3 regions of the Shewanella sp. GD03713 genome follow, and region 3 is predicted to be linked to each of the others. Evidence: predicted binding sites of a transcription regulator. Region 3 holds the regulator's gene; each other region holds the start of a gene.
The links. The regulator FliA, encoded in region 3, starts transcription of late flagellar genes. The targets are predictions, from matches to a motif close to CTAAAGNTNNNNNNNNNNNNGCCGATA.
Positions count from the first base shown of each region.

Region 1: N5E87_RS11205 (VC2046/SO_2500 family protein) is a predicted target of FliA. The motif match lies at 2,807-2,833, and genes of this name have one in related genera.
Region 2: pomA (flagellar motor protein PomA) is a predicted target of FliA. The motif match lies at 2,829-2,855, and genes of this name have one in related genera.

Region 1 covers NZ_JAOCIW010000001.1:2,529,513-2,534,324, reverse strand. Annotated here, with positions in the region: gene queC (7-cyano-7-deazaguanine synthase QueC) at 1-703, opposite strand, end outside; gene queE (7-carboxy-7-deazaguanine synthase QueE) at 892-1,560, shown strand; partial or broken gene tnpA (IS200/IS605 family transposase) at 1,734-2,134, shown strand; tRNA gene N5E87_RS11220 (tRNA-Tyr) at 2,319-2,403, opposite strand; tRNA gene N5E87_RS11215 (tRNA-Tyr) at 2,534-2,618, opposite strand; tRNA gene N5E87_RS11210 (tRNA-Tyr) at 2,658-2,742, opposite strand; gene N5E87_RS11205 (VC2046/SO_2500 family protein) at 2,868-3,356, shown strand; gene N5E87_RS11200 (DUF406 family protein) at 3,595-3,882, shown strand; gene N5E87_RS11195 (EAL domain-containing protein) at 4,071-4,812, shown strand, end outside.
Region 2 covers NZ_JAOCIW010000001.1:3,359,022-3,363,833, reverse strand. Annotated here, with positions in the region: gene dxs (1-deoxy-D-xylulose-5-phosphate synthase) at 1-1,554, opposite strand, end outside; gene ispA ((2E,6E)-farnesyl diphosphate synthase) at 1,576-2,457, opposite strand; gene xseB (exodeoxyribonuclease VII small subunit) at 2,460-2,699, opposite strand; gene pomA (flagellar motor protein PomA) at 3,014-3,781, shown strand; gene N5E87_RS14805 (flagellar motor protein MotB) at 3,785-4,705, shown strand.
Region 3 covers NZ_JAOCIW010000001.1:1,498,509-1,503,320, forward strand. Annotated here, with positions in the region: gene flhA (flagellar biosynthesis protein FlhA) at 1-172, shown strand, start outside; gene flhF (flagellar biosynthesis protein FlhF) at 184-1,560, shown strand; gene N5E87_RS06720 (MinD/ParA family protein) at 1,565-2,446, shown strand; gene N5E87_RS06725 (RNA polymerase sigma factor FliA) at 2,439-3,152, shown strand; gene cheY (chemotaxis response regulator CheY) at 3,200-3,583, shown strand; gene N5E87_RS06735 (protein phosphatase CheZ) at 3,597-4,334, shown strand; gene N5E87_RS06740 (chemotaxis protein CheA) at 4,350-4,812, shown strand, end outside.

The sequences.
Region 1 (4,812 bases), 1.0 Mb from region 3:
CCGTTTCAGTTGCCTTGTCGAGCGAGGTCATCACCTCTGCTTTATTTTGCAGGTAATCCTCTAAGCCTCGTTTACGAAGATGGCAGGCTGGGCAGTCACCACAACCATCGCCGACAATGCCGTTATAACAGGTTAGGGTATGGTGGCGAACCAAATCGAGCTGCTGGTATTTATCGGCCAGCGCCCAAGTTTGGGCTTTGTTGAGCCACATTAATGGGGTGATGATCTCAAGCTTCTTATCCATGCCTTGCACCAGTGCCGATTCCATCGCGCGCACAAAGTCGTGGCGACAGTCGGGATAACCGGAAAAATCGGTTTCGCAGACACCGGTAATAATCGCCTCGGCCCCTAATTGATAGGCGTAGATCCCCGCCAAAGTCAAAAACAGGATATTACGGCCGGGCACAAAGGTGTTGGGTAAGCCATTTTCCATTAATTCATGGGATACAGGGATCGCATCGCGGGTGAGGGCAGAAATAGCTAACTCATTGAGTAAGCTCACATCCATCACTTTATGGCTAGTGATCTTTAAGCGCTTGGCGAGGGATTTAGCAACTTCAATTTCTTCACGGTGACGCTGACCATAATCGAAGGTGATCCCGTGGACTTCATCAAACTGAGTTAAGGCTTGAATAAGACAAGTCGTTGAGTCTTGTCCGCCACTGAAAACCACTACCACCTTTGAAACTGATGCTGCTGACATAGGATCCACTTAAATTGACACATAAAATAGGGCGTAAGTGTAACTCAGGCGCTAGGGCTTGCAAACTCTTTGCTGGCGCGTGGCGACGGGGATGCGGCACTTGGTATCACAATGGCTGAGGCGGTAAAAACTTGCAGCTGCAGCTAAAATCCTCTATAAATGCCGCCCCAGAAAAACGGAACGCTAGCATGAATTACCCAGTCAACGAAGTCTTTGAAACCATTCAAGGTGAAGGTGTCTTTACCGGAGTGCCCGCCATTTTTGTACGTTTACAGGGTTGCCCTGTGGGATGTGCTTGGTGTGATACTAAACAGACTTGGGATCTGCTTGAGGAAAATAAGGTGTCATCCGAACAAGTGATTACCGTCGATGGCTCCGTGGGGCGCTGGGCAAACCATACGGCGCAGAGTCTTATCGATGCGTTCAACGCTAAGGGATACACGGCGCGCCATGTGGTGATCACAGGTGGTGAGCCTTGTATGTACGATCTGAATGAACTAACTCACACGCTTCATGCTGCCGGTTTTACCACTCAAATCGAGACCAGTGGCACCTTTGAGGTGAAGTGCGATGCTGATACTTGGGTGACTGTCTCGCCCAAGATCAATATGAAAGGTGGCTATAAGGTGTTAGCGCAGGCCTTGATCCGCGCCAACGAGATTAAGCACCCGATAGCGACCGAAAATCATATCGACGAACTCGATGAGTTACTCAAAGGGATTGATGTGTCAGCGAAAACGATTTGTCTGCAACCGATCAGCCAAAAACCAAGGGCGACGGAATTAGCCATGAAGGTGTGTATTGCCCGCAACTGGCGTTTATCGATTCAGACCCATAAGTACTTGAATATCGATTAATCGCCACTTAGCGCTATGCACTTTTCTTTAACGCTCCGAATGGGGCGTTTTTTATTTTTAGCCCAAAACCACCTACTTCAGTAGGTGGTTATCATCATTTGAGGCTTTGCCTGTATACCTACCCATGTTAAATGCATATTTGATTTTTAGCGAAGTCAAAAGAGGCAAATAACATGAGTAGATACGAGCAAGCATCGCATGTGTTCTGGCGATGTCAATATCATATAGTCTGGACACCAAAGTACCGCTTTCGGATATTGAAAGGTAATGTCGGAAAAGAGGTTTATCGATGCATTCAGGTTTATTGCCATCAAATGGGATGCATAGTCATGGAGCTAAATGTTCAAGTTGACCATGTCCATTTAGTGGTGAAGGTACCTCCGAAGATATCTATATCGAATTTAATGGGGGCGTTAAAAGGTAAGATAGCGTTGAAAATATTCAGTAAATTTCCTTACCTACGCAAGAATAAACTTTGGGGAAATCATTTTTGGCAGAGAGGATACTTCGTCGATTCGTTAGGCATCAAGAGAAAGTAGAGCGGCAAGAGCAGGGTCAACTTGCTCTTGAATAAAGGCCCCCTTTTAGGGGGTTAAAACAAAGCCACCTTCTTCAGAAGGTGGATTCTTTACCAGCAAAATCTATCGATTAAAGACAATCGTTTTAAGTAAGCGATAAAAAATAACTTTGGATAAGCTGGAGTGCTAGAAAGAAAACTTGGGGAATAAAGCGGTGTAAAGAGTGATATGAGAAAGAAGTGGTGGAGGGAGAAGGATTCGAACCTTCGAAGGCGGAGCCGTCAGATTTACAGTCTGATCCCTTTGGCCACTCGGGAACCCCTCCACATATTTTCTTCAACTTTTAAGTCCGACTCATCGAGTCTGATTTTAAAGTTATCTTAAATCTTGGCCGGATTTAAGGGTAAAGCAAGTGTACAGTGAACTAACGATTGACGAACCAAATAAGATAAAAGTGGTGGAGGGAGAAGGATTCGAACCTTCGAAGGCGGAGCCGTCAGATTTACAGTCTGATCCCTTTGGCCACTCGGGAACCCCTCCACGAGTATCTTTTATAGCATCGCTAATTGTTAGTGCAAATGGTGGAGGGAGAAGGATTCGAACCTTCGAAGGCGGAGCCGTCAGATTTACAGTCTGATCTCTTTGGCCACTCGGGAACCCCTCCTCAATTGCGGCCGCCATAGTAGTCAGAAACGTTTGGCATGTAAAGTCTAAATATGAAAATTTTCCTAAAGTTCTGGTTCAACTGGTCGATTAACTAACAACGAGTTGTTTTAATGATGTTTTTTTATGCAGATCGATGTTCCTTTAATCAACGAAGCCCAAATTGGCTCCCGCTTAAATGCGGCAATCGAACACAACAGGCGAGGAGAGTTCGCCCTGTTGCTGTCGCTATTGTCTGCAGACGCGAGGGACATGGCGCAGTTTCAATGGCAAAAAGAGCTCGATAATGCAGAAAAATTACAACGTCAGTTTGAGTTACCCCCAAAGCAAGCGCTTGTGGCGGATTTATCGACGGATAACAAGGTTACCGACAACAGTGCTGTTTTTGCTGAGCAAGGGGCGAGGGCGTTTCAACTGCAACAGGCATTGCGCCCAGAGGCATTAGTGATCCGCGGTGGTGAGCCTATCGCGATGGCCGAAGCCTTAAGCAATTGCGATCTCACCACACGTCTGCGCCAACGTGGCCAGTTGCCATCCCCGAAAATGGACGTCATGCATTTTGCCGATCAACTGGCGATTCAACGTAACTTAGTGCCGTTATTGGCCAGCGCCTAACGAGTATGTCGTCTTGCTTTCTAGTCGCTATCGGGCGGTTAAGCAAGATGCTGTCTTTAAAAGCACAGGTTGGGATTAAAGGAACTTGTTGGCCAAATAGCCGTCAACTGTGTCGATGCACAATAATAAGCGTGAGCTAAAGCTGAGTCTCTGCCGCCACTGTTACCTATAATAAGGCGTTAATGATGCTGGTTTAAGTTGATGCATCACCCTTACAGCGATTAGAGAGGAAAAACAGATGAAAGGTATCATTGCAGGACAAGCGGCTACCGTAAACGACACTTGCACCGATTGCGGCAGTTTTGTGGATATTGGCGCTGTGATTGACGAGCAGGATACAGTGCTGGAGTTATCCTTCGCGGGTGCAGAGGCTGAGGTCGAAGCGACTAAGATGTTGGAGCGGGCTCAAGCGCGTTTTAGCCAAACCCAAGGGAATATTGTGCATGATGAAGCGGGTGTTACCCTCAAGCTGGTCTTCGATGTGAGTGTCGAGAAAATGATTTTCCAATTAGAGAATGGCCTATGATGCAAGCGACCGTGAAGTCCGTTAGCGTTAATTTGTAATAAAGTGTGGCCGATGTTGCTGTTTTAAATGTAGATAGTGTAATCTGCATCAACAAAAATAAAGATAAATAGGCTCTATTAACACGCTTCTTTAGTGTGTTAGTCGCAGCAGTACCGTTTTACCCAACACGAAGTTTTGTAGGAATCAGAGTGAAGCGACGTCAGCATCAGCATTTATTAGAGTCTTTAGTGCATTCCACGGCTAAACAGCAGGGTGATTTTACTAAGACCGCAGAGTTAGCCACTGAGCTACTTTGCCAAAATTTAGCCGTTTCTCTGGTGTCGGTTTGGATTTTTTCCGCCGACCAATCGAGCCAATCCCTAGTGGCGCAATTTGGCGCTATGCCCCTACAAGACACTCATCGTCCTTCGCAGTTGCAGACGCTGCCACGCTATTTAGATGAACTCAAAAATCATCGCCATATCGATGCGAGTAATACGCTTATCGATCCGCGTTTGACAGAGTTAGTCGATAACTATTTTATCCCTCGGCAAATTTTATCTAGCCTCGAGATTGGCATTCGCATTAATGGCCATCTCGAAGGGGTGCTTTGCCTCGAGCGAGCGCAACTGACTCACCATTGGCACGACAGCGAAATTCACCTTGCCTGCCAAATGGCCGATCAACTGGCCCTCACGCTGGCCACCAAACATACCTACGATAAAGAAGAGCGCTTAAGCCTGTTTCGCTGTGCCACCGAGCAGTCTCGCCAGATGAGCATGCTGATTAACCTGCACACCGAAAAAGTGGAATACGTGAACCAAGCCCACGAGGAGATCACTGGCTTAGCGCGTGAAAAAAGCATAGGCACCAATTTACGCGAGTTAAGTTTCTTTAAGCAGCACAGTGAATTAGCCGAGCAGACCTTGGCTAAAATTTTCAGAGGCGAGC
Region 2 (4,812 bases), 1.9 Mb from region 3:
GGCGGCTAAGGTGGTACCAAAGTTCAGCATAGCGATACGCTTGCCTAAACGCTTAATAACGCCTTTACCGATTGGCAATGCCGTCATGGCTTCTACCTGAGTCGCGCCGGTGGCGCTGCCCCTTGGATAACGCACCGCACTCGGACCTGCATCATAGCAATAACCGGTATAGAGCATTTGGCGACATTCATTTTCATCCGATGGCGCCATGATCACCATATTCGGGATGCAGCGCATAAAGCTTAAATCGAATGCCCCTTGGTGAGTTGGGCCGTCGGCACCGACGATACCGCCACGATCAATGGCGAATAATACAGGCAAACGCTGTAGTGCCACATCGTGGATCAGTTGATCATAACCCCGTTGCAGGAAGGTCGAGTAAATGGCGACCACAGGCTTAAAGCCTTCACAGGCAAATCCGGCACCTAAAGTCACCGCATGTTGCTCGGCAATGGCGGCATCGAAATATTGTTTCGGGAAGCGCTGTGAAAATTCCACCATGCCCGAACCTTCACGCATGGCAGGGGTAATGCCTAAGACTTTTTCGTCCTGCTCGGCAATATCACATAACCATTTGCCAAACACTTGGGAGAAGGTCGGCAGGCCCGGCTTAGTGGCTGGCTTCTTAAACTGTGAAGGATCAAATTTAGGTACCGCGTGCCAACCGATAGGATCTTTCTCGGCTGGTTCATAACCACGACCTTTTTTGGTCATGATGTGCAGTACTTGTGGGCCCTTTAGAGAGCGCATATTGCGCAGGGTTTCCACTAGGGCGTCGACATCGTGGCCATCGATCGGGCCGATATAGTTAAAGCCTAACTCTTCAAACAGAGTGCCAGGCACGACCATGCCTTTAAGGTGTTCTTCGGTGCGCTTGGCCATTTCTTTGATGACAGGCATGCCCTTGAGCACTTTCTTGCTGCTTTCACGAATCGTGGTGTAGAGGCGGCCCGACATCAGTTGCGCTAAGTGATTGTTGAGCGCGCCGACGTTTTCTGAAATCGACATTTCGTTATCGTTCAGCACCATCAGCATATCGTTGTGCAAATCACCCGCGTGATTCATGGCCTCGAACACCATACCGCCCGTCATGGCGCCATCGCCAATGACGGCGACCACTTTACGTCCTGCCTGTTCTTTTTCGGCGGCAACGGCCATGGCTAATGCGGCACTGATGGATGTGCCTGAGTGTCCGACGCTAAAGGTGTCGTATTCACTTTCTTCCCGCCAAGGGAAAGGGTGTAAACCGTTCTTTTGCCTAATGGTGTGCATTCTGTGGCGGCGACCGGTGAGGATTTTATGGGGATAGGCTTGGTGGCCAACGTCCCAAATCAAACGATCAAACGGGGTGTTATAGACATAATGCAGGGCAACAGTCAGTTCGACTGTGCCGAGTCCAGAGGCAAAATGTCCGCTGGACATGCCAACGGACTTAAGAAGAAACTCCCGCAACTCATCGGCCAATTGAGGTAACAGGGCCTGAGGAAGCTGGCGGAGTTCATTAGGAGTGTTGGCCTGAGCCAACACGGGAAACTGTGAAATGTCCAAACTCATAGCGAGATACTTCGTCTCTTATTATATTCTTCGCTCAATGATATAGCGGGCGAAGTCTGCGATTAACTGGCTATTGTATGGCAATTTAGCCAGCGCTGATAGTGCCTCTTGGATCAGTTGCGCGGCGGTATCTTTGGCGCCTTGCAGTCCAAGTAGTTGCGGAAAAGTACTCTTATTGGACTCGGCGTCAGAGCCTTGGGGTTTGCCGAGTTCTTCCGTGGTGGCAATGATGTCCAGAATATCGTCTTGCACTTGGAAGGCAAGTCCTACCGCATGGGCAAATTCCATCATAGTCTGATATTCATCTTTTGGCGCATTAGCGGCAATCAAGGCTAACTCAACGGCGCAGCTGATAAGGGCGCCCGTTTTCATATTGTGGAGTTGAGTTAGGGCCTTAAGGTCGATGAGCTTATCGGTTGAGGCTAAGTCAATCGCTTGGCCGCCGCACATACCACGGTAACCCGAGGCTTTCGCCAGCGCTCTCACCATGGCGATATGTTGCTCGCTGCTGATCCCTGGTACTGCTTCGGTAACAATTTCAAAGGCTAAGGTTTGCAGAGCATCCCCAGCAAGGATGGCGGTCGCCTCATCGAAGGCGATATGCACTGTGGGCTGACCACGACGAAGGTCGTCATCGTCCATGGCGGGTAAATCGTCATGAATTAACGAATAAGCATGAATACACTCAATGGCGGCGGCGCAGGCGTCGAGCTTTTCAAGCGACACGCCAAACATTTGTCCCACACTGTAAACCAAGAAGGGACGAATACGTTTACCGCCTAACAGCGCGCCGTGGGTCATGGCGGCCTTTAATTGTGGCGCAGTGTCTTCGAGTGTGCTGAAACGTTGTTTTAATTGGTCATCAACCCGTAGTTGATATTCTTTTATTGCATTGACTAACACGCTTATTCGCCCTCAACGGCATAGGGAGAGAGGGGCGCATTTTCATCCTGCTTGAGTAAAATGGCCACTTTTTGCTGAGCTTGCTCGAGTTTTGCTTGGCTGTTACGCACCAGATTGATGCCACGTTCAAATTGTTTTAACGCATCATCCAGAGAGACATCGCCCTGTTCTAATTCGGCAACGATGCGCTCGAGTTCACCAAGGGATTCTTCAAAACTGAGATTTTCGGGTTTCTTCGCCACGTTAATAATTCCTTTGAAAGAGCGGACACAAGGTATATCAGGGCGACTCAAGGGTCAAATTCAGTCGACGGATATTTGCTCAATAGCACGCTTTGTTGCTGAATTTTTTTCAGAAAATAGAAATTGTCGCTAAACTTGCTTAGTGCTTGTCCGATAAATGACAATAATAGCATTATGCTTATAATCATCCTTTGACATCATAGAGTAAGGCTCAGGTTAAAACCAAAGTGTAATCCCTATGCGGATGACATTTTGTATTATTTTGCGAATAGAGTCAGTATCATGTCGTTTATACCGAATATTGAGGAGCCGTTGTGGATTTAGCTACAGTTATAGGACTAGTCGGGGGCTTTGGTTTTATCCTTTGGGCTATGATGACCAGCGGCGGCCTGGCAATCTTTATCGACGTCCCCTCAGTGTTTATCGTGTTCGGTGGTTCATTCTTCGTCGTAATGATGAAATTCAATCTCAAGCAGTTTTTGGGGGCGGTAAAAATCGCCGTCAAAGCCTTTATGTTTAAGATTGATAAGCCTGAAGATCTTATCGAGCAGTCCGTGACTATGGCGGATGCTGCCCGTAAAGGCGGATTCCTTGCCCTCGAAGAAGCGCAAATTTCCAACAGTTTTATGCAAAAAGCCGTCGATATGTTGGTCGATGGTCACGATGGTGAAGTGGTGCGCGCCGCACTTGAAAAAGACATAGCCCTTACAGAAGAGCGCCATCGCAACGGCATTGCGATTTTTAGGGCCTTTGGTGACGTTGGCCCCGCGATGGGGATGATTGGTACCTTAGTGGGCTTGGTGGCGATGTTATCCAACATGTCAGATCCTAAATCGATTGGTCCGTCGATGGCGGTGGCCTTGTTAACGACGCTGTACGGCGCCGTGGTCGCCAACATGGTGTGTATTCCCATTGCCGATAAACTCACCCTACGCATGGGTGAAGAAATGCTTAACCGCAACCTGATTATGGATGCGGTATTAGCCATTCAAGATGGCCAAAACCCACGGGTGATTGAAGGTTTCTTGAAGAATTATCTTGCTGAAAAACAGCGGAAAATCGATACAACGGACGGAGAGTAGCCCATGGCTAAGTGCAACTGTCCACCGCCCGGAGCGCCGCTCTGGTTGGCAACATTTGCCGATTTGATGTCCCTCTTGATGTGTTTCTTCGTGCTGCTGCTGTCATTCTCCGAAATGGACGTGATGAAGTTTAAGCAGATCGCAGGCTCGATGAAGTATGCCTTCGGGGTGCAAAACAAGGTCGAAGTCAAAGACATTCCTAAGGGGACGTCTGTGATCGCATTGGAGTTTCGTCCTGGTCGTCCCGATCCCACGCCGATTGAAATCATTAACCAACAAACCAACGAAATGACCGAGCCCGTATTGGATTATCAAGCGGGCGAAGACGATAGCGCGGGTGGTGTGCAGCAGCAAAATGGTTCGCAGCGGGGCGGTGAAGCCTCGGCGACGGCCCAAGAAACGGCGGATGCGGTAAAAGCCGAAGCCGCGGCGGCGCAGGATAAAATCAATCAGCAAGTGAAGAAAATGGCACAGGAACTCAATAATGAGATCACCGATGGGGCGATCGAAATTGAGTCACTTGGGCAGCAAATCATTATCCGTATCCGTGAGAAGGGCTCGTTTGCCTCAGGATCTGGCTTCCTGCAGCCGCGATTTAAACCCGTGGTGCGCTCGGTCGGTGAATTGCTAAAAGATGTGCCGGGGATCATCACGGTATCGGGTTACACCGATGATATGCAGATAAGTGATGAGCTCTATAGCTCGAATTGGGATCTCTCCAGCAAACGTGCTGTGGCGGTGGCCGATGTGCTGCTGCAAGTGAAGGGCTTCGATCCTAAGCGGATGAAAGTGGTCGGTATGGCGTCGAATAATCCAATCGTGCCCAATGACTCACCTGAAAATCGCGCACGAAATCGTCGAGTTGAGATTGCCATTGAACAGGGTAAAGCCAAAGAATCCGAAGAAATTCAAGTAGGTAAATAGCTTTTAATCCAAACCTGTGATTCGATAAAAACGCCGTGACTTGCTCACGGCTTTTTTATTTGTGATTTTTTGACTATAAGTTCAACTGTGCATAAGCGCACGCCACG
Region 3 (4,812 bases):
CGCTCAAAAGCAAGAAATGGTTGGTCAGCCCGCTATTTTGCTAACGTCAGGTATGTTACGTGCGACACTGTCTCGCTTTGTTAAATATACTATTCCTAATCTCAGAGTGATTTCTTACCAAGAAATCCCCGATGAAAAGCAAATACGCATAGTGTCTGCCGTCGGCCAGTAGAGGACGCATAAGTGAAGATTAAACGTTTTTTTGCCAAAGACATGCGTGCTGCACTGGCCCAAGTGAAGGACACGCTCGGCTCCGATGCCGTGATTATGTCGAATAAAAAGGTAAATGGCGGCATTGAGATTGTGGCCGCCGTTGACTATGACGAGCCCAAAGCGAAGGCGCCTGCCGCTGCACCGACTTTTATGGATGTGAGTGATGACTTAGTGTCGCTCGGTGCTAAAGCGCCGATTCGCGCTGAAACTAAGTTAAAACCCTCGGCGCCAGCAGACTCTCTCCAAGCATTGCTAGAGAAGCAACAAAGCCGTTTAAACCAACAGCTCACCCATCAACAACAAGACGCCGAACTGCCTGCGTGGGCACAAGGTCTACAAGCTCCCGCCGCGCCAAAAGCTGAGCGCCGAGATATGGGCCATGCTTTCGATAAGAAGCCACAGGTTTCACAGAAGCAAAATGCGGATATCGAAGCGATGCGTGATGAGTTAGCATCCTTACGCAATTTGCTTACTCATCAAGTGTCTGCGCTGATGACTGAACACAAAAAGCGTATCGACCCTGTTGGTGCGATGCTGGAGTCAAAATTACTGGAAGCGGAGTTTTCGCCTGCGGTCGCGAACAAGTTAGCGGCGCTTAGTCAACACTATACCCCAGCAGAATTAGTTCGTGCCTTGCCACAAAGTCTAGCTAATATGCTTGATAATCAAGGCGATGATATAGTTAAGCAAGGGGGTGTTGTAGCGCTGGTTGGCCCAACGGGTGTAGGCAAAACCACTTCCTTAGCCAAATTAGCGGCTCGTTTCGCCGCCCATCATGGCGCGGATCAAGTCGCCTTGATCACTACCGATCATTATCGTATTGGCGCCTATGAGCAATTGGCCACCTATGGCAAAATTATGGGATGCCCCGTTAAGCAAGCCCATGATCTTGCTGAGCTAGAGCAAATACTGTATCAGTTCAGAAATCGCAAGCTAGTATTGATAGATACCGCAGGAATGGGCCAACGAGATATGCGGCTTTACCAGCAACTTGATAATTTAACTGCAAATAGCAGAATACCTATCCGCAGTTATCTGGTACTGTCTGCCACAGGACAGCGCCGTGTGCTACAGGATGCTGTAAATCACTTTAAACGCATTCCATTATCTGGTGTTGTACTCACCAAACTCGATGAGTCCGTGTCGTTAGCGGGTGCATTAAGTGTGTTGATCCAAAGTGGGTTGCCATTAAGTTATGTTACGGATGGGCAGCGAGTGCCCGAAGATATGAAAGTTGCCGATACTTTGCTGCTCGCAGAGCAGGCGTTAGCGGCCTTAGAAAACACTGAACAACAATCGTTACCAGACACAGCGTGGTCAGATAATATGACCTGTGCATTTGAGTAGAGTTATGACCCTGGATCAAGCAAGTGGTTTACGTATGATGAATCAACCCTATAACGAAAAAGTGAAAGTAATCGCGGTTACGGGTGGTAAAGGTGGCGTGGGTAAAACCAGCGTGTCTATCAATACCGCAGTAGCATTAGCCGAAAAGGGCAAGCGTGTCTTAGTGCTTGATGCCGACCTAGGCTTAGCAAACGTCGATGTCATGTTAGGGATCCGTGCTGAACGTAACCTGTCCCATGTACTCTCTGGCGATGCTGAGCTGGATGATATTATCGTCCGCGGACCTAAGGGCATTGGCATTGTCCCTGCGACCTCAGGAACTCAAGGCATGGTAGAGTTGAGCCCTGCGCAACATGCGGGCTTAATTCGTGCTTTCAGTGAGATGCGCACCCAGTTTGATATCCTCATCGTGGATACTGCCGCGGGGATTTCTGACATGGTACTCAGTTTCTCTCGCGCGTCACAGGATGTGTTGGTGGTTGTTTGTGACGAGCCAACCTCTATCACTGACGCCTATGCGTTAATCAAAATTCTCAGCCGTGAACACGGCGTTTTCCGCTTTAAAATTGTTGCTAATATGGTGCGCAGTTTGCGCGAAGGTATGGAATTGTTTGCTAAACTCAGTAAAGTGACCGACAGATTCTTGGACGTGGCACTCGAACTGGTTGCGACCATTCCGTTTGATGAAAACCTTCGCAAATCAGTGCGTAAACAAAAGTTAGTGGTTGAGGCTTATCCTAAGTCTCCAGCTGCGATTGCGTACCATGGCCTAGCGAATAAAATCATGAGCTGGCCAGTACCACAGCAACCTGGTGGGCATTTGGAGTTTTTCGTTGAGCGTTTAGTTCAGCGACCAGATTTTCAAGAGGAAAAAACGAGTGAATAAAGCCGCAGCGTATACTTGTTTAGACAGTAAAACGTCAATCGTTGAACAGTATGCACCGTTGGTTAAAAGAATTGCACATCACTTGCTCGCCAGATTACCTGCCTCAGTGCAGCTCGATGACTTGCTTCAAGCGGGGATGATGGGGTTATTAGAAGCATCATCCAAGTTTGATGGTGGCAAAGGTGCAAAGTTTGAAACCTTCGCCGGCATACGGATCCGTGGCGCCATGTTGGATGAGATCCGTCGTGGCGACTGGGTTCCCCGCTCTGTTCATCGAAATAATCGTCGAGTTGCTCAAGCCATTGATGAGTTGGAGCAAGTTTTGGGTCGTGATGCACGCGACACAGAAATTGCAGAAAAACTTGATATGACGCTCGATGAGTACCATCATATTCTTAACGATGTTTCTGTTGGTAAAATCATAGGGATAGAAGACTTAGGCGTATCGCAGGATATACTCACTTCGAGCGATAATGTCAGTGATGGTACATATGAAGCGTTAGCAGAAACCCAGTTTCATTCAGCACTAGTTGAGGCGATAAAATTATTGCCCGAAAGAGATGCGCTAGTGCTATCGTTATACTACGATGAAGCATTGAATTTAAAAGAAATTGGCGCCATTCTTGAGGTAAGTGAATCGCGAGTTAGCCAGATATTAAGTCAGGCAATGTTGCGGCTCAAAGGCAAACTCAAGCATTGGACATAAGTATAATTATTTATTGAGCACAGAATGTCGGCTCACCGGAGGAAACCTTGGACAAGAATATGAAGATTCTCATCGTTGATGACTTTTCGACAATGAGACGTATCATCAAGAACTTGTTGCGAGACTTGGGCTTTAACAATACCCAAGAAGCAGACGACGGCTCAACTGCGCTGCCTATGTTACAAAAGGGCGACTTTGATTTTGTCGTGACAGACTGGAACATGCCAGGTATGCAGGGTATTGATTTGCTGAAGGCTATTCGGGCTGACGATTCCCTTAAGCATTTACCCGTATTAATGGTTACCGCTGAAGCAAAACGTGAACAAATTATTGCTGCCGCACAAGCCGGTGTTAACGGCTATGTGGTTAAACCTTTTACCGCAGCAACACTTAAAGAGAAGTTAGATAAAATATTCGAACGACTCGCTTAAGCAGGGATGAGCTATGAAGTCACAAACATCAGGGCTCATTACGCTCGAGAAGGCTCAGCGTTTAGTTGAACTATTAAGCGCAAATGAACAAGCTCAAGCAGATGATTTATTTAGGGAACTCGCGGCTCCACTTCAACGGGAGCTCTTTGATGAAGTTGGTAAACTTACAAGGCAACTTCACAGCGCATTAATGGATTTCCAAGTTGATAATCGTTTGGTTGAACTTGCGAATACCGAAATTCCCGATGCTAAGGAACGGCTAAGTTATGTCATTGACATGACCGAGCAAGCAGCGAATAAAACCATGGATGCGGTAGAAGAGTGCTTGCCGCTCGCGAATGCATTAACGGCGAATATTCAACAAGTGATGCCTTCTTGGGACAAATTGATGCGCCGTGAAATCGCTCTGAGCGATTTTAAAGCGCTTTGCCACAATGTGCAGCATTTGATGTCACGTAGCGAATTGGATTCCAATCGCTTACGCGAATTGCTCAACCAGATTTTGATGGCGCAGGATTTTCAGGACCTGACTGGACAAATGATCCGGCGGGTGATCGATCTAGTGATGGAAGTTGAAAGTAATCTGGTGTCTATGCTGACAGTATTTGGTGAGCAACCCGTGATTGAGAGTCAGATTACTCAGAAAAATAATATTGAAGCTGAAGGACCGATAATGAATGCCGAGCTTCGTCAAGACGTCGTTACCGGTCAAGATGAAGTCGATGATCTGCTGTCGAGTCTGGGTTTCTAACTGGGAGTCAATTTGATGGCCTTTGATGTAGATGAAGAGATACTCCAGGACTTTTTAATTGAAGCGGGCGAAATTCTTGAGTTGCTGCAAGAGCAGCTGGTCGCGCTTGAAAACAATCCTGATGATACTAACTTGCTAAATGCCATTTTCAGGGGGTTTCATACTGTAAAGGGCGGTGCGGGTTTCCTTAGTCTCACTCCCATGGTGGATGTCTGTCACGAAGCAGAAAACACCTTCGATTTATTACGCACTGGCAAGCGCAGTGTCTCCGCAGAGTTAATGGACATCATTCTTCAGGCTGTCGATGCGATTAACACTATGTTTGCTCAAACCCAACAAGGCGAGCAACAAGACCCAGCAGATCCTGCATTATTGGCTAAATTGAAAATGCTCAGCTCCGGTGAGCCGCTTCCTTCCGAGTCAGGTCAAAGTAGTGCCGAAGTTGAACCATTGCCAGAACCTGAGCCCGAACCTGTCA